DNA from 4 places in the Stenotrophomonas sp. K-6 genome. Region 4 is predicted to be linked to each of the others. Evidence: predicted binding sites of a transcription regulator. Region 4 holds the regulator's gene; each other region holds the start of a gene.

Region 1 (5,457 bases), on a different contig from region 4:
GTGTTCGCAACCGGCAACGAGAGCAAGGCCAATCCGTCCAGCATGGCGGCACTGCCCAGCCAGCCGGGTACCGGCGGCAGCCTGCCGGCAGCGGATCTGGAGCGTGGCTGGCTCAGCGTGACCGCGGTCGATACCGCGGACCCGAGCAGGCTGGCCTCCTATGCCAACGCGTGCGGCGTGGCGGCACGCTATTGCCTTGCCGCCCCCGGCACCGCAGCGTATGTGGATCCGGCCAACACCGGCGGCACGCCCACGTACTACTACGGCTCGGGCACGTCCTATGCAGCGCCGCTGGTCTCCGGCGCGGCCGCGCTGGTGTGGCAGAAGTACCCGTACTTCACCAATGACCTGGTGCGTCAGACCCTGCTCGGCACGGCGACCGATCTCGGCGCAGGCGGCGTGGACAGCACGTTCGGCTATGGCCTGCTCAACATCGCCAAGGCGATCAACGGGCCGGCCCGGTTCGACTGGGGTGACGTCACCGCCAATGTCGCGACGGTCGGTCTGGACTCGGTATGGGCCAACGACATCAGCGGCACGGGCGGGTTGATCAAGCAGGGCATCGGATCACTGACCCTGGCCGGTTCCAATACCTACAGCGGGGACACCCGCATCGAGCGTGGCACGCTCGCGCTGCGCGGGGGGGCGTCGATCACCTCCGATGTCCTGATCGTGCCGCAGGCCGATGCACCCGGCAACGCCGCCCTGCAGTTCATGAACGGCACGACGCGGGTGGCTGGCAACGTGGACAACGGTGCCAGCGTGATCCTCCGCAGCGCCAACATCGATGCCACTGTCGAGGGCAATTACGTGCAGCGTGCCGGTGCACAGCTGGTGGTGGCGCTGGGTGCCAATGCGCTCAAGGTCACCGGCACGGCGTCGCTGGCGGGCAATGTGCACGTGGACAGCATCCTCAGCGGTTACGTGCCCGCCGATGGACGCTCCCAGGCGCTGCTGCAGGCCGAGGGTGGCGTGAGCGGCACGTTTGCCAGCGTGACCAATGCGCTGGCGACGGGCACGCTGCTTCAGACCAGCCTGCGCTATCAAAGCAACGACGTCAGCCTGATCACCGACCGGATCAATGTCATCAGTGCGACCCAGCAGGCCGGTCTGAGCGGGATTACGCTGGCCTCGGCGGCCCGGGTGGAATCGGCGTTCGAAGTCCTCGATGGCAGCGGTGGCGCGTTCACCGGCTTCGCGGGGGCGGCCGGTGAGCTGCAGCGTGTGGAGGGTGCCGGTGCGTTGCAGGCGAGCCTGGACAGCCTGTCCGGCAAGGCCCATGCGCTGGCCACCGCATCGACCTTCGACAGCATCGACATGAACCGCCGTGCGCTGTCGGCCCGCGTTGGCGAGGTGCAGGCCGCACCGCGTCTGCGCGGTACCTGGCAAAGCGCGCTGGGCGAGGCGGGGCAGGGCAGCTTCGCCGGCAACGGCGTGGCCACCCGGGGCTGGATGATGGGCCAGGACATGGCGCTGGGCAGCCACGGCATGCTCGGGTTCGCGTTCGGTGAAACGCGCAGCTTCGGCGGCCGTGACTGGGGCAGCGACCGTGGGCGCGACCGCCAGTCGCAGGCGCAGTTGTATGCAGGCTGGGGCACCGGCCGCGCCTATGCGATGGGGCAGCTGGGGGCAGGCCAGTTCACGCGCGAGATCGACCGCCAGTTGCTGCTCGGCGCGGGCCAATACGGTGTCAACGCACGCTATGGCGGCAGCTTCAGTGCGGCCAGCGTGGAATCGGGATATCGCTTCGGCAATGCCGTCGCGTCGCTGACGCCCTATCTGGGCGCGGAGTATGCCCGCGTGGACAGCGACGGTTTCAGCGAGCAGGGCGGCATGGGCTTCGGCCTGCGGACGCTCGATGCGGTCAGTACGCGCACCCAGGCCTTGATCGGCATGCGTGCCGAGCGTCGCTGGGGTGGGTGGTCGCTGCGCGGCTATGCCGAGTGGCAGCAGCACCTGGCCAGTACGGGACAGGTGCAGGAGGCCAGTTTCGTGGGCGTGGAGGCCTGGGCGCCACTGTCCGGCCTGCAGCCGGCGCGCTCGGGCGGCCTGTTCGGGCTGTCCGTGGAATCGTGGTTGAGCCGCAACACGCGCCTGGCGTTCGGCTATGACCAGCGGTTCGGCCCGCGGGGCGATCTGCGCCAGGTGCAGCTGCGCTACTCGGCCGGGTTCTGAGGGCGGGCCCCACCGCGAGGTGCGCTACAAAAAAGAGGGCGCGATCCATGATCGCGCCCTCGTCGTTTTGATCGCCGCAGCAGATCAGTTGCCGCGCAGCGTTCCCAGCCGCGGCGTGGCGCGGCCCAGTGGCATCTTCAACTTGCCGATCGACAGGATGCGCGACTCGGCGATCTGATCGGCGGCGCGCTGTGGCGCGATGCCTTCGCTCTGCGACAGCGCGAAGATGCGGCCCAGGTTGTGGTAAATGCTGCGGATCAGGCGCATCGCACGCTCGCGGTTGTAGCCGTCGATTTCCAGCGAGACGTTCATCACGCCGCCGGCGTTGACCGCGTAATCGGGCGCGTAGAGGATGCCGCGCGCATGCAGCTCGTCACCCACGTCCAGGCTGGAGAGCTGGTTGTTGGCGGTGCCGCAGACGATCTTGCACCTCAGGCGCGGCAGCGTCTCCGGGTTGATCGCACCTTCCAGGGCGCAGGGCGCGAAGATGTCGGCATTGACGTCGTAGATGTCCTCCGGCTTGACGGCTTCGGCACCGTATTCGGTCACCGCACGCTCGACCCGCGCGCTGTCCAGGTCGCTGACGTACAGCTTGGCGCCGCGGTCGCGCAGCAGCTTCACCAGTTCCATGCCGATGTGGCCCAGGCCCTGCACCGCGATGCTGGCCTTGCCGACTTCCTCATGGCCCAGCTTGTGCTGCATCGAGGCCATCAACGCCTGCAGTGCGCCGTACGCGGTGAACGGTGCCGGATCGCCGGAGCCGCCATGCACCTGGTGTACGCCGGTGACGTACTCGCTTTCCAGGTAGATGTTCTCCATGTCGTTGACATCGGTGCCGACATCTTCGGCGGTGATGTAACGCCCGCCCAGCGAATCCACGTAACGGCCGAACGCGCGGAACAGCACTTCGGTCTTGTCGCGCTTGGGGTCACCGATGATCACGGCTTTGCCACCGCCTACGTTGAGGCCGGCCAGCGCGTTCTTGTAGGTCATGGTGCGGCTCAGCCGCAGCGCATCTTCCAGGGCCTCGTCAGTGCTGGCGTAGGGACGCATGCGCACACCGCCCAGGGCTGGGCCCAGCGTGGTGTTGTGGATCGCGATGATCGCCCTCAGGCCGGCATCGCGGTTGTGGCAGAACACCACTTGCTCGTGACCGGTAGATTCGAGGGTTTCAAATAACATGGTGGCTCCGATGGTGCGAACGGTGGCGAACAGCGGCGAACGCGCCAGCAAAAGGTGGGGTGTAAAACAAAAAAAGCGACGTCGTCGGGTCTCGGACGGGTCGCGCGGCGCCATTCTAGAGCATTCCGCCGGAGGGTGGTGTCAGGGTTCCGCTGCGGGGGGCATGGCCACCGCCATTAAAGTTGCTGACGTGCAGGCCGATGCCGTCGCAAGGGTGTGCATCACCGGCAATCGCAGGACGGATCACGTGGGCGCAGTCGCAACAAGGCAAGTGCGGTATCCCACGTGGCCAGGAGCCCTGGCGTGACGGGCGCAGTCTTCCTCGCGGTCGTGGTGGCAGCCCTGCTGGGTGGGGGGCTGCTGCTCCGCCGCCGGCGTGCCGCGGCGGCTCCGGCGGCCGCCCGCGCGGTAAGCGGGCACTACCCGGCAACCGCGGCCGCTGGCGCGCCCCTGCACCAGGCAGCCGATCCCGTGGCGGCCCTGCAGGTGGGCCTGCACGCGCTCGCTCTGGTGCCCCGCAGTGGCGATCCGGCCGATGCGGCGGTCGGCCATTCGGTCGAACTGCGCGATGCGGTCACCGCGTCCCTGCTGGCCCGGGACTGGTCGGCCAAGCATCTGCCGCGTCGCCCGCAACTGCTGCCGCAGCTGATCCAGACCGTCAACGACAGCGACGCCTCCGCCCGCGCCATGGCCAGCATCATCGGGCAGGATCCGGTGCTGACCGGCAACCTGCTGCGGATCGCCAACAGTCCCGTCTACCGGGTGCAGGCCAAGCCGGTGGAAACCCTGCAGCGTGCCGTCACCCTGGTCGGCACCGACGGGATCCGCCAGATCATCAGCGCGGTGCTGGTGCAGCCGGTGATGCAGCTGCAGTGCGACGCGTTTCCGCAGTTCAGCGCGGTGATCTGGGAGCATGCGCTGCTGGCCTCGCGCGTCGCCGCCGACCATGCGCGCACGGTGACCCATGAGGACGGTTTCGCTGCGCAGTGGCTCGGCCTCACTCAAGGGCTCGGCGCGGCGCTGGTGATGCGCCACCTGCTCGATGCCTGCGCGCAACAGCAGGTGGCCGCGCCGCCGCGCGTGCTGGCCGCCGACCTGCTCGACAGCTGGACCCTGCCGGTGGCGAGCCGGATTGCCGCGGCATGGGAGTTGCCCAAGGCCGTGCATGATGCCCTGATCCGCCAGAGTGGCAGTGGCCTGGCCGCCAGCCTGCGTTTCGCGCGGGCGGTGGCCGCGGCCAGCCTGCTGTGCCGCCATGGTCAGATCGGGCAGGTCCAGGCACTGGCCTGGCTGGAACAACTGGACGACACGCCGCCGCATGCGCTGCAGTGGATCTGGCGTCGCGTACACGGACGCTCGGTGGAAACGCTGGAGGGCGATGAGCCCGGATTCGAGGTGGCGCAGGCCGGCTGAGCTAGAGCTGCGATTCCAGCGGCAGCCAGCTGATCGCGCGTGCGCTGGCCCGCAGCCAGACGCCGGCCTCCGGCTCGGTGTACAGCCAATGCGGCGGCTGCGCATCACGCTCCAGCCAGCGAACCTTGTCATCCGGCCCCAGCGCCACCCAATAGCTCTGGCGCGGGTCGGCCAGGTGCAGGTATTCCTCGCGCAGCTTCCCCGCCAGCACGGGATCGTCGAACAGCACGCCCATCTCGGTGTTGAGATAGGCTGAGCGGGGGTCCAGATTGAACGAACCGACGAAGCCGCGCTGGTCATCGATCATGAAGGCCTTGGTGTGCAGGCTGGCGCCGCTGCTGCCGAACAGGCCGCCGCCATCGACATTGCCACGTGATTTGAGCTCGTACAGCTGCACGCCACTGCGCAGCAGTGGGGCGCGGTAATGCATGTAACCGCTGTGCACGGCAGCCACGTCATTGGCGGCCAGGGAGTTGGTGATGACCGCGACCTGGGCCCCGCGCGCGACCATCGCACCCAGCCCTTCGGTGCCGTCCTCACCAGGAACGAAGTAGGGCGAGATCAGCAGGGCTTTATGCCGTGCGCTTTCCAGTTCCTGCACCAGGCGCGTGACCAGCCAACCGGCCTGATCGTCGCGGCGGTGCTTCATCGGCGGGTCCGAGGCGATATCCACGTGGTCCGTCCAGT
Region 2 (5,457 bases), on a different contig from region 4:
CTGATCGGTGACGGCAGTTTCCTGCGTGGGCTCAAGGCGGAGCAGTTCACCGACGAGACGTTCGGTGTGCCGACCGTGCGCGACATCCTCAAGGAGCTGGAAAAGCCGGGCCGCGATCCACGCCCCGAGTTCAAGGCCGCGCGCTTCGCCGACGGTGTCGAGGAACTGAAGGATCTCAAGGTCGGGATGATTCTGGAAGGCGTGGTCAGCAACGTGGCCGCGTTCGGTGCCTTCGTGGACATCGGCGTGCACCAGGATGGCCTGATCCACATCTCCGCGCTGTCGGACACCTACGTCAAGGACCCGCGTGACGTGGTCAAGGCCGGTGACATCGTCAAGGTGAAGGTGCTGGAGGTGGACGTGGCGCGCAAGCGCATCGCGCTGACCCGCCGCCTGGACGACACCCCTGCCCCGGCCAAGGCCCCCGGCGAGCGCGATGCGCGCCCAGCCGGTGGCGGTCGCCGCGAGGGTGGGGCAGGCAATGGGCCGCGCGGTGGTGGTCGTGGCACCCCGTCCGGCCCGCGGCCGGGCAGTGCCGCGCCGCCGGCCAACAATGCGCTGGCCGATGCCTTCGCGCGGGCCAAGCGCGGCGGTTGAGTCCGGCTCGGGTACACCTTAAAGGCCGCCTTCGGGCGGCCTTTGGGGTTTCTGGCCACCCGTTCGTGCCGAAGGCACTTCTGGTTTGACGTGCGTTTACGCAGACTTCCTGTTGAATGCCCGTATGGTGGACGGGCGGCGGGGAGGCCAGATGACCGACAAACAGGCAGAACCGGGCGACCGGCCGGGCCACAGTGTTCAAGCCGAGGCCGCCCTGCCGGCCATGGCTGAACACGCCCGACGCCTGGAAATGATCATCGAGGGCACTGCGGCCGGCACCTGGGACTGGAACATTCCCGACGGCCTGATGCGGGTCAACGAGCGTTGGGCGCAGATCGTCGGCTATACACGTGAGGAGTTGGCGCCGATCACGCCGGAGACCTTTTTCCGGCTGGTCCATCCCGAGGATCTGGCGCAGTCCAACATGTTGTTGGACGAGCACCTGGCGGGGCGCTCGGCGCATTACGAGAGCCTGTGCCGGATGCGCCACAAGCGCGGGCACTGGATATGGGTGCAGGATCGCGGGCGTGTCTACGAACGGGACGCGCAGGGCCGGCCGGTCTGGATGGCCGGCGCGCATGCCGATGTCACCGATCTGCAGCAGGCCCGACAGGACGCGGCGGAGATGCGCCAGCGGCTGCAGGCCGTGGTCGATGCGTCCGACGAAGTGGCGGTGATCGCCACGGACGTCAACGGCGTGATCAATCTGTTCAACACCGGAGCACAGAAGTTGCTGGGCTACGCCGCCGAGGACGTGATCGGCCGGCTCGACCTTGGGCAGTTCCACGATCCTGATGAGATGCGCGCCTATCTGCAGGCCGACACCGATGCCGATGGGCGCCTGCCGACCATCTTCCAGGCACTCACTGCACGGGCGGCGCAGGGGACGTGGTCACGCCAGTGGACCTTCGTGCGCAAGGATGGTGAACGACGCCAGGTCCGCTTGTCGATCAGTCCGCTCGACGGTGCGGGCGGATTGATCGGCTACGTCGGCATGGCAGTGGATCTGACCCCGCTGCTGGAAGTGCGCGAACGGGCGTACGTGGCGGCGAAGAAGTTTGCCGGTGCGTTTTCCTCGGCAGCGCTGGGCATGGCCCTGGTCTCGCTGGAAGGGCGCTGGCTGGACGTCAATGATGCGCTGTGCGGGATTCTCGGCTACACCCGTGCCGAACTGCTGCTGATCGATTTCCAGACTCTCACCCACGCCGATGACCTGAACACCGATCTGGCCCTGCTTGGCGATCTGCTGGCCGGGCGCCGCGACCACTACCACATGGACAAACGCTACCTGGGCAAGGCCGGCAACCTAGTCTGGGGGCGCCTGTCGGTCTCGCTGGTGCGTTCGGAGAGCGGCGAGCCGCTGCATTTCGTGTCACAGATCCAGGACGTGACGGTGCAGCACCAGAGTAGCCAGCAGCTACGCGAATCAGAACAGCGCACCCGGGTCACCCTGGATGCGGTCGCCGACATGGTGCTGACCCTGGACCTGCACGGTGGCATCCAGTACGCGAACGCCGCAGCCACGCGCGCGCTGGCCGGCGAGGGCGCCGAGTCGCTGGCGGGCAGTCAGCTGCAGGACGTCATGGAGCTGACCACCGAATACGCGCCGCGCTCGCCGCTGGACCTGGCGGTGCTGCTGGACCCGGAGAGCAATGCGGTCGATCTCCATTCGGATCTACTGCTGTCGGTGGGGGCCCACCTGCTGCCGGTGGATGTCACCCGCGCCTGGCTGCGCGGCGAGGACGGGCAGACGACCGGCGCGGTCTGGGTCATCCGTGATGTCACCCAGCAGCGCGCCCGACAGCGGGAAGCACGGCACCTGGCCGAGGTCGACCCGCTCACCGAACTGAGCAACCGGCGCGGGTTTGAAGCCCACCTGCAGCAGGCGATCACCCGGGTCGCGCGGACCGGGCAGTCGGCATCACTGATGTACATCGATCTGGACCGCTTCAAGCCGGTCAACGATACCCATGGTCATCTCGCCGGCGATGCCGTGCTGTGGGCGGTGGCAAGTCTGCTGCGCCATGGCGTGCGTGATTCGGACATCGTGGCGCGGCTGGGGGGCGATGAATTCGCGGTGATCCTGGCCGGCTGTTCGCTCAAACGCGCGCGCCGGATCGCCAGCGACCTGCTGGAGTCGCTGCGCGGGCTGTCCATTCCCTGGGACCTGCAGCGGCTGAAGGTGGGCGCCAGCATCGGCATCGCCCGGATCGGCGGCAGCATGAGCGTGGACGATGCAGTGGCCGCCGCCGATGCGCAGTGCTACCGGGCCAAGGCGATGGGGCGTGACAACGTGCAGGTGGAGACTCTGGTGGCGGGGGACGTGGAGGTGTTTGAGAGCCAGGACGGCTCGGAGGGTGGCGAGTGAGCCGGTTCAGGGTGAACTGCGGCGCGCCCTAAAGCTCGCGCAATCGCGGCCGTTATATGACTCGCAGTCATTGCCTGCACACTCACGTGGATATCTGGCTTTACACCTGTTCGAACGGTTCATTGCCGCCGCCTGGCGCGGTGTTTGAAGCGCACTGAAGCAACGTCAGCCGCACTGGCGATCTTCGTGAGTCCAGCCAACGGAATACCGCTACCGGGCCACCGCCCGGGGTTGACCTATTCGCTAAACGGACACCGAGGTCTAACGATGCTTACTTCAGGCTTGCACACGCATGTGCCCGACCGTGCCTCCGATAGAGGTGCATGGTCCCCGCGACACGCTTTCGCCGCATTGTTCGCTTCCCGCCGCAGCACGGAGGGCGCTGTTTCCGCCGCCCGACAGCGTCAGTGCGAGCTGGAAGACCAGGTCAAGGCCCTGCATCGGGTGCAGGCGGTCATCGAGTTCCAGCTCGATGGCACCATCGTGCACGCCAATGACAATTTCCTGCAGACGCTGGGCTACACCCTGGAGGAAATCCAAGGCAGGCATCACGCCATGTTTGTCGATCCCGAGTACGCGCAGAGCAGCGAGTACCGGGACTTCTGGGCCAATCTGGGCCGCGGTGAGTTCGACGCGGGGCAGTACCGCCGCATCGGCAAGGGGGGGCGGGATATCTGGATCCAGGCCTCGTACAACCCGGTCTTCGACGCCAACGGGCGGCCCTACAAGGTGGTCAAGTTCGCCACCGACATCACCGCGCAGAAATTCCAGACCGCCGATTTTGCCGGCCAGTTGGCGGCGATCAACAAGTCCCAGGCGGTGATCGAGTTCGACTTGGACGGCCGTATCCTGGCGGCCAACGAGAACTTCCTCGCGGCCATGGGGTATACGCTGGACGAAGTGCGCGGGCAGCACCATTCGATGTTCGCCGAGGCCGGATATCGCGAGAGTGCCGAGTACCGCGCGTTCTGGCTGAAACTCGGCCGTGGCGAGTACGATGCGGGCCAGTACAAGCGACTGGGCAAGGGCGGACGTGAGGTCTGGATCCAGGCCTCGTACAACCCGATCTACGATATGAACGGGCGGCCGTTCAAGGTCGTCAAGTACGCCACCGACATCACCGCGCAGGTACGCGACACGCAGGCGCTGCAGGCGGCGGTGTCCCAGACGCGCGAAGTGGTCGCGGCCGCCCAGAGCGGGGATCTGACCGGGCATATCGACACACAGGACAAGAGCGGGCCGATCGGCGAGCTCTGCGCAGGCATCAATGCGCTGGTCGAAGCGATGGCCGGCATCATCGCCCAGATCAAGCTGGCGGCAGACACCATCGCAGTGGGTGCCAGCGAGATCGCAGAAGGCAACAGCGACCTTTCCGTTCGCACCGAGCAGCAGGCAGCCGCACTGGAAGAAACCGCCGTTTCCATGAGGGGCCTGACGGCCACCGTGAGGCGTACCGCCGACAACGCCGTGCAGGCCAATCAACTGGTGGGTGGGGCAGTGGCAGTGGCCGCGCAGGGTGGTCAGGTGGTCAACGAGGTGGTATCGACGATGTCGCTGATCAATGACTCCTCGCGCCGCATCGTCGACATCATCGGCGTGATCGACGGCATCGCCTTCCAGACCAACATCCTGGCGCTCAACGCAGCCGTGGAAGCGGCACGTGCCGGTGAGCACGGGCGCGGGTTTGCCGTGGTGGCCTCGGAAATCCGCTCGCTGTCGCAGCGCTCGGCCGAGGCGGCCAAGGAGATCAAGCAGCTGATCGGGGATTCGGTCGAGAAGGTCGGGGCGGGCACGCGCCAGGTCGAAAGCGCCGGGCGCACGATGGACGAGATCGTCGTCAGCGTGAAGCGGGTAAGCGATCTGATGGCGGATATCAGCACGGCCGCGCGTGAGCAGAGCGACAGCATCGAGCAGATCAACCAGGTGGTCGAGCATATCGACGAGAGCACCCAGCAGAATGCCGCCCTGGTGGAGGAAGCGTCGGCCGCCGCGCGCAGCATGGAAGAGCAGTCCACCCAGTTGCTGCAGACGGTGGCGGCGTTCCGGGTGGGGGCGACGGGCGGGGTGGCGCGAGCGGCGGCGGCCAATGCCGCACATCCGACGCTTCGGCTGGTCTGAGCGTTAACGAAAAACGCCCCGGATCCGTCGATCCGGGGCGTTCTGGTTTTCCATGGTGCCGAAGGTGGGACTCGAACCCACACGCTTTTAAGGGCGGCGGATTTTGAGTCCGCTGCGTCTACCGATTCCGCCACTTCGGCTGGCTGGCCGCGTAGTGTATACAAAATTCATACATCTGTGCAGGCCTGAATGCTTAAGCTCCTGTCAGGGTTTCACCTACACAGAACGCTATACTCATCGCGCTGAACCATACAGGGAGTCGTTATGAGCGCGCTGCAGGATCTTCGGGTACTGGTGGTCGAGAACGACGAAATGAGCGCATCCCTGCTGCAGATGCAGCTGATCCAGTCCGGCGCCATCGTGGTCGGGCTGGC
Region 3 (5,457 bases), on a different contig from region 4:
GTGCTGCGCTGCAGGTTGCGCGGCACGAACAGCAGGCTGCCGATCAGCGCGATCACACCGAGCGCGGCCACCGCCAGGAAGGTGGCGCGCCAGCCCAGGTGCTGGCCGATGAAGGTGCCCAGGGGCACACCGGTCACCAGCGCCACGGTGAGGCCGGTGAACATGATCGCGATCGCGCTGGCCGCCTTCTCCTTGGGCACCACCGAGGTGGCGATGATCGAGCCGATCGAGAAGAACACGCCGTGCGCCAGCCCGGTCAGCACGCGCGCCACGATCAGCGAGCCGTAGCCCGGCGCCACCCAGGCGATCAGGTTGCCGAGGGTGAACAGCAGCATCAGCGCCACCAGCAGGGTCTTGCGCGGCACCCGCCCGGTCAGCGCGGTGAGCACCGGCGCACCGACCGCCACGCCCAACGCATACAGCGACACCAGCAGCCCGGCCGAGGGCAGGGTGACGCCGAGGTCGGCGGCGATGGTCGGAATCAGGCCGACGATGACGAATTCAGTGGTGCCGATGGCGTACGCACCCAGCGTCAACGCCAGCAAGGCCAAGGGGATACCACGGGACATGGACGGTTACCGGTGGGGAGTGAGGCTGCGCAGTCTGCGCGCCGTACTCTTGCGGAAAAAGCGGCCTTCACGCCAATCACTGTTGCCCCATGGTCAATAATGGAGCACCTCCACCCTGCCGCCGCCATGAAAACGACCCTGGATGAGATGCAGGCCTTCATTGCGGTGATCGACAGTGGCTCGATCACCGCGGCCGCCGAACAGCTCGGCCAGACCACCTCCGGGGTCAGCCGGGCGCTGGGCCGGCTGGAGGAAAAGCTCGGCACCACGCTGTTGACCCGCACCACACGTCGTCTGCAGCTGACCGAGGAGGGCGATGCCTTCCTGGCCCAGGCACGCACGATCGTGGCCTCGGTGGAAGCGGCCGAGGAACAGATCGCCGCCCGGCGGCAACGCCCGGCTGGGCGCCTGCGCGTGGATGCGGCGATGCCGTTCGTGCTGCACGTGATCGCCCCGCTGGTGGTCAGCTATCGCGCGCGCTATCCCGATGTGGCGCTGGAGCTCAACAGCAGCGAGCGCTACATCGATCTGCTCGAGCGGCGCACCGACGTGGCCATCCGGATCGGGCCGCTGGCCGATTCCACCCTGCACGCGCGGCCGCTGGCGCACAGCCGCCTGCGGGTGATGGCCAGTCCGGCGTACCTGCAGCAGCACGGTACCCCGCGAGATGTGGCCGCGTTGGGCGAGCACACGCTGCTCGGCTTCAACGAGCCCGATTCACTCAATCACTGGCCGCTGCCCGGCGCGACCGACGCGCTGCTGCACGTGCGCCCGGCGGTAGCGGTCTCCAGCGGTGAAACCCTGCGCCGGCTCGCGCTGGAGGGCGTCGGCATCGTCTGCCTGTCCGACTTCATGACCCACCGCGATCGTGACGCCGGCACGCTGGTCCAGCTGTTGCCGGACCTCACCGTGGAGGTCCGCCAGCCGATCCACGCCGTGTACTACCGCAATACGGCGGTCTCGGCGCGGATCAGCTCCTTCCTGGATCACCTGGCGCAGGCCATGGTGGGTACCCCCTTCGTCCGGTAGTGCCGGCCGCTGGCCGGCACCACGCATGCGTCACGCCGCGCGAGGCAATCCGGTCACCGCACCGCGTCCCGTATCCAGCACGAACACATCCACCGCGGCATTCAGGGCGACGGCCTGCTCTTCCATGCTGCGCGCCGCCGCGGAGGCTTCTTCCACCAGGGCCGCGTTCTGCTGCGTGGTCTCGTCCATCTGCACCACCGTCTGGTTGACCTGCTCGATGCCGGCCGACTGCTCCTGCGATGCGGCGGCGATGTCAGCCATGATGTCGGTAACGCGCTGCACGCTGCCGACGATCTCGCCCATGGTCCGCCCGGCCTGCTGCACCAGCGCCGCGCCGCCGTCGACATCGGCCACGGACTGATCGATCAGTCCCTTGATCTCCTTGGCGGCCCCGGCCGAGCGCTGCGCCAGCGTGCGCACTTCGCTGGCGACCACGGCAAAGCCGCGGCCCTGTTCCCCGGCGCGCGCTGCTTCGACGGCGGCGTTGAGCGCGAGGATGTTGGTCTGGAACGCAATGCCATCGATGACGCTGATGATCTCGGCGATCTGACGCGACGAGGCCTGGATGGCGCCCATGGTGGTGACCACCTGGCTCACCACCTCGCCGCCCTGCGAGGCGACCGAGGCGGCACTGATCGAGAGCTGGTTGGCCTGCCGCGCGTGCTCGGCGTTCTGGCGCACCGTGGAGGTCAGCTCTTCCATCGAGGCGGCGGTCTCTTCCAGATTGGCTGCCTGCTGCTCGGTACGGCGTGACAGATCGCTGTTGCCCGCGGCGATCTCGCCTGCGGCCGTCTGGATGGACTGGGCCGCGTGCTTGATGTCGCCAACGATGGTGGTCAGCTGGCCGGTGGTGCGCGCCATGTCATCGCGCATGCGCGCGAACACGCCGTGGAAATCGCCGTGCATGTGCGCGCTGAGATCCCCGCCGGCGATCGCCTGGAGCACGCGCGAGACTTCGCCCAGATCCTGCTCGGTGGTGCGCATCAGGCGGTTGAGGCCGCCGACCATCTCCCGGAAGTCGTGCTGGTAGCGCGCTTCATCACCGCGCAGGCTGAAATCACCCAACGCCGCTGCCTCGGCCAGTCGCTTGATCTCGGCATTGATCGCGCCGAGGTTGGCCTTGGCCGTGTCCAGCGCCTGGGTGATCACCGCCTTCTCGCCGGGCAGGCGCTCCATGTCCACCGACAGATCACCGACCGCATAGTGGCCCATGATCTCGATCGCGCGCAGCTTCACCTGGATGTGGTTGGCGACCAGGGTGTTGTTCTCGCGCACCATCTGGCCGTAAGCGCCAGGCAGGGCGTCGGCATCCATGCGGTAGCTGATCTGGCCGGCGTCGTGGCGCTGGGCCATGGTTGCCTGCGCATCCAGTACGGCCTTGAGGGTCCGAGTCACCTCGCTCATCGCCGTGCCGAGACGGCCGATTTCGTCGCGGCTGCGCACCGCCACCGTGTGCTCCAGATCGCCGCGTGCGACGGCGCGGGCCGCTGCTTCCACCGCGATCACCGGTGCGATCACCGCGCGTCGCAACCACAGCGCCAGCACCACCAGCAGCACCACGGCAGCCAATGCCGTCGTGATCGCCGATGCCACCAGCGCGGCGCGCGCGCGCTCGGACGTGGCGTTGGTTTCAAATTCGGCACGTTCGTTGGCGCGTGTCGCCAGCGCGTCCAGCGTGGTGCCAACGCTGCGGTCCGCACCACGTACCAGCGCATCGGCCGCCTGGGTGTCATAGCCACTGGCGGCAAATGCCTCCAGCGCCCCACGGTAGCGGGCCTCAAGGGCACGGTGCTCGGTCAGGAACTGATCGGCCAGCGTGCGGGTCTGCTCGTCGCGGCTGGTGGCGAGCGTGCCGGCCAAGTCCGCGATGCGGCGTCCTTCCGCATCGAATGCCGCCAGGTGACGCTCGCGTTGCACATCGTCCGCACCGCGGATCAGCACGTTCTTCCACTCCTGCACCTGCAGGCGGAACTCGCGCTGGAGCAGCTCGGCCTGTGCCTTGCGGGCAAGCTCAGGAGGGACCTCGGTGGAGAGGTTGCGCCACGCTGAACCGAGCCCGGCCAGGGCGGCCACGACGATGATGATCAGGCCAAGCGACAGCGCGCCCAGCAGTTTGAACTGAAGACTCAGGGCGCGTGGATGCGCCGGTGCGGAGGACGTCATGGGAAATGAAAAGTAGGGAAGGGCAATGCGGTATCGGTCTGCCTAGAGCAGGCTGAAGTGCGACGCCTATCACGGTTACCGTTCCATTAAACGTTGTGACGACCGTGTGTAGATGAAAATTGGTCACATATGGAACGAAACGGCACTGGACAGATAGACTATATGTAACTAATGTAGTTACATGAAATCGAGTAACCAGTTCTCCGACGCGCTGCACGTGATGGCCCATCTGGTCGGCCAGGACGGCCCGCGTACCTCCGAGCAGCTTGCCACCTGCCTGCCTACTCATCCGGTGGTGATCCGGCGCCTGCTGTCTGCCCTGCACAAGGGCGGGCTGGTTACCAGCGTGCGCGGCCATGGCGGCGGCAGCCAGCTGGCCCGGGAACCGGCGCAGATCACGCTGTATGACGTGTACGTGGCCATCGGCGCGCCTGCGCTGCTGCACACCGGCGCCCGCGAGACCGGCCGCGGCTGCCCGGTGCAGCGCGTGGTCAACGATGCCCTCGACGACAGTTACCGCCAGGCCCAGGCCCTGCTCGAGGCCCGCCTGCACGACACCACTTTGGCCACCCTGGGCGAGGCCTTCGCCCGCCACCTGGCCCACCACGCTGCAGGAGTTCCTCATGACGTTTGATGCGATTGTCGTCGGCGGCAGTTTCGCCGGCCTGTCCGCCGCCCTGATCCTGGCGCGCGCCCGCCGCGAGGTGCTGGTCATCGACAGCGGCCTGCCGCGCAACCGCTTCGCCGCGCAGTCGCACGGCGTGCTCGGCCAGGACGGCATTGCCGGCGCCGAGCTGCTGCGCAACGCCAAGACCCAGCTGCTGGGCTACCCCACGGTGCGCTGGGTCAGCGACACGGTCACCACCGCCCAACCGACCGTGGATGGCTTTGTGGTCGGCACCGAAAACGGTGACATCTGGGCCACGCGCAAGCTGCTGCTGGCCACCGGCATCCGCGACGAACTGCCCGACCTGCCTGGCCTGGCCGAGCGCTGGGGCCACAGCGTGGTGCATTGCCCGTACTGCCACGGCTACGAGATCGGGGGCGGCGCGATCGGTCTGCTGGGCGGGCATGAGAAGTCGACCACCATGGCGGCGTTGCTCGCCGACTGGGGCGACGTCACCCTGTTCGCGCACGGCATGACGCTGGAGGCCGATGACCTGGCCGCGCTGCAGCGACGCGGGGTCAGCATCGAATACGACGCCGTGGTCGGGCTGGAAGGCGAGGCACCGGCCCTGAGTGCCGCCGTGCTCGCCGATGGCCGCCGGGTTGAACTGCGCGCGCTGTTCGTTACCGCGCGCCAGCACATGAGCACGCCGCTGGTCGAACAGCTCGGCTGCGTGCTGGAGGACAGTCCGATCGGCGTGCTGGTGCAGGTCGATGCGGGCAAGCAGACCAGCGTGCCCGGCATCTACGCAGCGGGCGATGCAACGCTGGTGGGCAATATCAGCCTGGCCAGCGCCGAAGGCGTGCGCGCCGGGGTGAGCCTGCACCATGCGCTGGTCGCCGAGGACAGCCGGGCCAGCCGCTAGGATCAGGGGCGTGGCCGGTCTGCGAGCGGCAGGCCCGCCCCAAACGGAAACAGCCGCCCTGCGGCGGCTGTCCGTCACACCTGTCGGTGGGCTCAGGCCTGTTCGGCGCTTGCCGCATCCAGCTGCTGCACATCCTGTGCCGACAGCGCGACATTTGCGGCCGC
Region 4 (5,457 bases):
CCGGCGGTCGTGCTGGTCCCCGGCCCGGTACGTGCCGCGCTGGCACGGCTGGTACGCCACAGCGTCCCCTCGCTGTCCGTACTCGCCTACAGCGAGGTACCCGAGGACAAACGGTTGAAGCTGGTCGGCACGATCAGTTGAGCCAGGCGCCCGACGGCAACGCGACAGAAAACAGACACCTCATTCGAATTCACCGCAGCAGGAAATAAAGGGAATCCCTGACCGTGCAGACCACCGACAACCAGCGTTTCCCTTCCACCACTCCGCCGCCCCAGTCCCGGTACCACAGCATGAAAATCAAACGCTTCGTCGCCTCCGATATGCGCTCGGCCATGAACCTGGTGCGCAAGGAACACGGTCCGGACGCCGTGATCCTGTCCAACCGCCGGATCGCGGAAGGTGTCGAAATCGTGGCGGCGGCGAACTACGATGAAGACGCCGTGCAGCGTGCCCTGGAAGCGGCCCGCAAGGACGTCGCTCCGCCGCCGGCCCCGCGCCCACGCAGCGCCGCCGATGCCGTGATCGCGGCGGTGACCCGTCGCAAGGCCCCGGTCGCCACGCCCGAGCCGGTCGCGGCCACCACTTCGGCCGTTGCCGCCCTGGCGCGCGCCGCTGTCGGCGCGACCGGCCGCACGCTCGATACCGCCCACGAAGTAGTGCCGCCGCGCGGCAGTGATGGCTTTGCCGCCACCCTGGCCCGCGCAGGCCTCAACCCGGCTGTCAACGAACCGTCGCTGCCGGAGCAGATCTTCGCGCCGTTCAATGTCGAGCAGGCCGCGGCGGCGGCGCCCGCCGAGCCGGTGGAGGCTGTTGCCGCGCCCGCCGCGATCAACCGCGCCCGTTTCGTGATCGATCCACCACTGGATGAAATGGACGAGCCCGCATTGCCGGCCGCGGCGGTGCTCGCCCCGGCCGCGATCGTGGCCACCGCCGTACCGCCGGCGCTGCCGCTGCCGCTGCCGGTGACCACCGCGGCCGCCGCCAACGAACCGGCACCGGTCGTGGCCAGCGTGCCGGAGCTGAGCCTGATCCCGCGCGACGACGAAGAACTCCGCCAGCTGCGTCACGAAGTGGCGGGCATGCGCCACGTCATCGAGCGCGAGATGCACCGCTTCACCGACGAACGCCTGCGCGGCTCGCCGGTCCGTGCGGCCGCCTTGGACCTGATGGATGAATACGGCTTCGACGCCGGCATCAGCCGTGACGTGGCCATGCAGATTCCGCTGGACACCGAAGCCCACCGTGGCCGCGGCCTGATGCTCGGCCTGCTCTCCAAGAAGCTGCCGATCGCCCCGGTCGACCCGCTCGAAGCGGGCGGCGTGATCGCCCTGGTCGGCCCGACGGGTGCCGGCAAGACCACCACCATCGCCAAGCTGGCCTCGCGCTTCGCCGAAGCCCACGCCGCCCGCGATGTGGCCCTGGTCACCACCGATACCGGCCGCATCGGCGCCCGCGAGCAGCTGTACGGCTTCGGCCGCCAGCTCGGCATCGCCGTCCACGAGGCCAGCAGTGGCAGCGATCTGAACCAGCTGCTGGAACGCCTGAAGGACTACAAACTGGTCCTGATCGACACCGCCGGCCTGGGCCCGCGCGACCGTGCGCTGGCCGCCCAGCTGCAGTGGCTGCGGGCCGCCGAGCAGATCCGCACCCTGCTGGTGCTGCCGGCCAACACCAGTTTCGGCGACATGGACGAGGTGGTCCGCCGCTTCAGCGCCGCCAACCCGCAGGGTGTGGTGCTGAGCAAGCTGGACGAGACCGGGCGCTTCGGTACCGCCCTGTCGGTGGCCGTGGACCACCGCCTGCCGATCACCTGGGTCACCGATGGCCAGGACGTTCCTGAAGACCTGCACCGTGCCAGTGCGGCCAATCTTGTACTTCGCCTTGAAGATTTGCGCCGCGCGGCCGATATGCCCTGCAACCCGGAGTTGAACCATGCCGTCGCGTGAGTACGCCAAGCTGACCCAGACCTTCCCGTTGTCGGCTACCCGAAGCCAGCCGCTGGGCCCGGTCCGCACCATCGCCGTCACCGGCGGCAAGGGCGGCGTGGGCAAAACGAACGTTTCGGCCAACCTGGCCGTGGCGCTTGCCAGCATGGGCAAACGCACCCTGCTGCTGGATGCCGACCTGGCCCTGGCCAATGTCGATGTGATCCTGGGGCTGAAGCCGACCGTGACCCTGGCCGACCTGATCGCCGGGCGCTGCACGCTGGAGGAGGTCATCATCGAAGGCCCCGGCGGCCTGCTGGTGGTGCCGGCCGCCTCCGGCCGCCGCAACATGGCCGAGCTGCAGCAGGCCGAGCACATCGGGCTGATCAACGTGTTTTCCGAGCTGGAGCGTGAGCTGGACATCATGGTGGTGGACACGGCCGCGGGCATCACCGACGGCGTGTTGACGTTCTGCCAGGCCGCCCAGGACACCGTCGTCGTGGTCTGCGATGAGCCGGCCTCGATCACCGACGCCTACGCCTTGATCAAAGTGCTCTCGCGCGAACGCGGCGTGGACCGGATCCAGGTGGTCGCCAACATGGTGCGCGACCCGAATGAAGGCCGGGTGCTGTACGAGAAGCTGACCCGCGTCTGCGAGAAGTTCCTCGCCGATGTCTCGCTCAACTACCTGGGCTGCGTGCCGCAGGACGACTGGCTGCGCCTGTCGGTCCAGCGCCAGCAGCCGGTGGTGAAGGCCTACCCGTCCAGCCCCTCGGCGCTGGCACTGACCGAGATCGCGCGCCGTACCGCACGCTGGCAGGCCCCGACCGAGCCACGTGGCGGCGTTGAGTTCTTCCTCGAACGCATCCTCAAGCAACGCGGGGTGACCGCATGAAAGGCGCCGCACAATACAAAGAGGTCCAGCGGGTCGCAGCCAACGAGTGCATTGCCCAGCACTCCGACCTGGTCCGCCGCATCGCCCATCACCTGGCCGCCCGCCTGCCGGCGAGCGTGGAAGTGGACGACCTGATCCAGGCCGGCATGATGGGCCTGATCGAAGCGTCGCGCAGCTACGACGCCGACCAGGGCGCCTCGTTCGAGACCTATGCCTCGATCCGCATCCGTGGCTCGATGATCGATGAGATCCGCCGTGGCGACTGGGTACCGCGCTCGGTCCACCGCCGCGCCCGCGACGCCGCCGCCACCATCCGCCGGCTTGAGCAGAGCACCGGCCGTGCCGCCAGCGCCACGGAAGTGGCCGCCGCGATGGACATGCCGCTGCCGGACTACCTGCGCCTGATGGAAGATGCCTCGCGCGGCCAGGTGCTGAGCCTGGAATCACGGATCGAGGACCAGGGCGAACTGGACACCGTTGCCCAGGGCGGCCCGACCCCGCAGCAGGTGCTGGAGCGCGGTGAGTTCGGACGTGAGCTGGGCAACGCCATCGGACTGCTGCCCGAGCGCGAACAGCTGGTCCTGTCGCTGTACTACGAGCAGGAACTGAACCTGAAAGAGATCGGCGCCGTGTTGGGCGTCAGCGAATCGCGCGTGTGCCAGATCCATGGCCAGGCCGTGCTGCGCCTGCGTGGCCGACTGAAAATCTTCGAGGCGGCCGACGCCGGCCTCGAGAACCATTAAGACCGAGGAAAGAGCTTTGGACAAGAACATGCGTATCCTGATCGTCGACGATTTTTCGACCATGCGTCGTATCGTCAAGAACCTGCTGGGCGATCTGGGCTTCACCAACACCGCCGAAGCCGAGGACGGGCATGCCGCGCTGATGCTGTTGCAGAGCCAGCCGTTCGATTTCGTGGTCACCGACTGGAACATGCCGGTGATGACGGGCATCGACCTGCTCAAGGCCATCCGCGCCGACGCCAAGCTCAAGACCCTGCCGGTGTTGATGGTGACCGCAGAAGCCAAGCGCGAGCAGATCATCGAAGCGGCCCAGAACGGCGTCAACGGCTACATCATCAAGCCGTTCACCGCCCAGACCCTGGAAGAAAAGCTCGGCAAGATCTTCGAACGTCTGGCGGCGAGCGCCTGATGGAAACCCTGAGCGACAAATCAGCGCTGGTGCAGCGCCTGCAGGATGCACTGGCCGCGCTGGAATCGGGCGACGAAGCAGCGTGGCGTCAGCAAATCGATGCACTGGCCGCACTGCGGACCCAGCCGATGATGGCCGGGTTGAACCGGCTTGCCCGCGAGCTGGGCCAGGCACTGGGCGAGCTGCCCAGCCTGCCCAGCGAAGCCGGCGAACTGGACGATGCCTGCGCGCGTCTGGATCACGTGGTGGCGATGACCGAACAGGCCACCCACCGCACCCTGGACCTGGCCGAAGAATGCCGCACGCTCACCGAGCAGCTGCGCGCCAATGGCGTGACGGCCGACCAGGACCAGCAGCTGGACCGCATCCGCCACAACCTGACCGAGATCGCACTCACCCAGAGCTACCAGGATCTCACCGGGCAGATCATCCGCCGCGTGGTGGGCATCGTGCGTCGCGTGCATGAAGGCTTCGGTGCACTCGGGCTGCCGCCGCAGGACGACACCGCGCACAAGCGCGACAACGGTCTGGCCGGCCCGGCCGTGACCGGTCTGGACCGCCACCAGGTTTCACAGGTCGACGCTGACGACCTGCTCTCCGATTTGGGACTTTAACGATCATGAGTGCTGTTCCGGACGATATCGCTGCCGACTTCATCCTCGAGGCCCAGGAGATCCTGGATCGCCTTGGCGAACAGCTGGTGTCGCTGGAGCAGGCGCCCCAGGACGGTGACCAGCTCAACGCCGTGTTCCGCGGGTTCCACACGCTCAAAGGCGGCGCGGGCTTCCTCGGCATCCAGGCGATGGTCGAGCTGTGCCACGCCGCCGAGGAAACCCTCGGCATGGCGCGCTCGGGCCAGGCCACGCTGCAAGCCCATCACTTCGACGCGGCCCAGCAGTCGCTGGACTATCTGCAGTCGATGCTGGACTCGGTCTCGGCCGGCACCGAGCCGGGCTATGCCCCGCCGGAGCTGATCGCACAGTTCGACGTCAACGGCCCGGCGACGCCGGCGGCCGCACCGAGCGCCGCCGCCGGCCCCAGCAGCGGTGAGCTGATCACCGACGATGAATTCGAAGCACTGCTCGACCAGCTGCATGGCGGTGCCGCACCGACCGCGGTCGCCGCCAGGAAAGACGACGGCATGATCAGCGAGGACGAGTTCGAATCCCTGCTCGACCAGCTGCACGGCGGCGCGGCACCCGGTGCCAAGCCCGTGACGGCTGCACCGGCCCCGGCGCCGCGTGCAGTGGCAGCGCCCGCCGCGCCTGCCGCCAACAAGCCGGCGCCCAACAAGCCGGTCGCCGAGGCCGAGCACACCGTGCGCGTGGATACCAAACGCCTGGATGCGATCGTCAACCTGATCGGCGAACTGGTGCTCTCGCGCAACCGGCTCAAGACCCTGCGCGCGCGCCTGCACGATGAAGAGCTGGACCGCGCGGTCTCCACCCTGGACATCGCCACCGCCCGCCTGCAGTCGGCGGTGAT

The links. Region 4 encodes FliA, which starts transcription of late flagellar genes. Its sites were predicted from a motif close to TAAAGTTTNNCNNNCNNNGGCCGATAA; they were not measured.
Region 1: the regulator FliA is predicted to act here: its motif matches at 3,535-3,561, upstream of AC13F7_RS04920 (HDOD domain-containing protein).
Region 2: the regulator FliA is predicted to act here: its motif matches at 2,995-3,021, upstream of AC13F7_RS12425 (methyl-accepting chemotaxis protein).
Region 3: the regulator FliA is predicted to act here: its motif matches at 3,898-3,924, upstream of AC13F7_RS00525 (methyl-accepting chemotaxis protein).

Annotation. Positions count from the first base shown of each region.
Region 1 is NZ_JBSPUC010000001.1:1,121,053-1,126,509, forward strand. Features, by position in the region: gene AC13F7_RS04910 (S8 family serine peptidase) at 1-2,175, shown strand, start outside; gene AC13F7_RS04915 (Glu/Leu/Phe/Val dehydrogenase dimerization domain-containing protein) at 2,260-3,357, opposite strand; gene AC13F7_RS04920 (HDOD domain-containing protein) at 3,691-4,770, shown strand; gene AC13F7_RS04925 (phospholipase D family protein) at 4,772-5,457, opposite strand, start outside.
Region 2 is NZ_JBSPUC010000003.1:448,425-453,881, forward strand. Features, by position in the region: gene AC13F7_RS12415 (Tex family protein) at 1-597, shown strand, start outside; gene AC13F7_RS12420 (PAS domain S-box protein) at 821-2,965, shown strand; gene AC13F7_RS12425 (methyl-accepting chemotaxis protein) at 3,233-5,083, shown strand; tRNA gene AC13F7_RS12430 (tRNA-Leu) at 5,137-5,223, opposite strand; gene AC13F7_RS12435 (response regulator) at 5,348-5,457, shown strand, end outside.
Region 3 is NZ_JBSPUC010000001.1:119,381-124,837, forward strand. Features, by position in the region: gene AC13F7_RS00515 (MFS transporter) at 1-569, opposite strand, end outside; gene AC13F7_RS00520 (LysR substrate-binding domain-containing protein) at 696-1,598, shown strand; gene AC13F7_RS00525 (methyl-accepting chemotaxis protein) at 1,629-3,761, opposite strand; gene AC13F7_RS00530 (Rrf2 family transcriptional regulator) at 3,943-4,395, shown strand; gene AC13F7_RS00535 (NAD(P)/FAD-dependent oxidoreductase) at 4,385-5,293, shown strand; gene AC13F7_RS00540 (aldo/keto reductase) at 5,386-5,457, opposite strand, start outside.
Region 4 is NZ_JBSPUC010000002.1:25,358-30,814, forward strand. Features, by position in the region: gene flhA (flagellar biosynthesis protein FlhA) at 1-141, shown strand, start outside; gene AC13F7_RS05510 (AAA family ATPase) at 291-1,946, shown strand; gene AC13F7_RS05515 (MinD/ParA family ATP-binding protein) at 1,933-2,820, shown strand; gene AC13F7_RS05520 (RNA polymerase sigma factor FliA) at 2,817-3,563, shown strand; gene cheY (chemotaxis response regulator CheY) at 3,580-3,972, shown strand; gene AC13F7_RS05530 (protein phosphatase CheZ) at 3,972-4,586, shown strand; gene AC13F7_RS05535 (chemotaxis protein CheA) at 4,592-5,457, shown strand, end outside.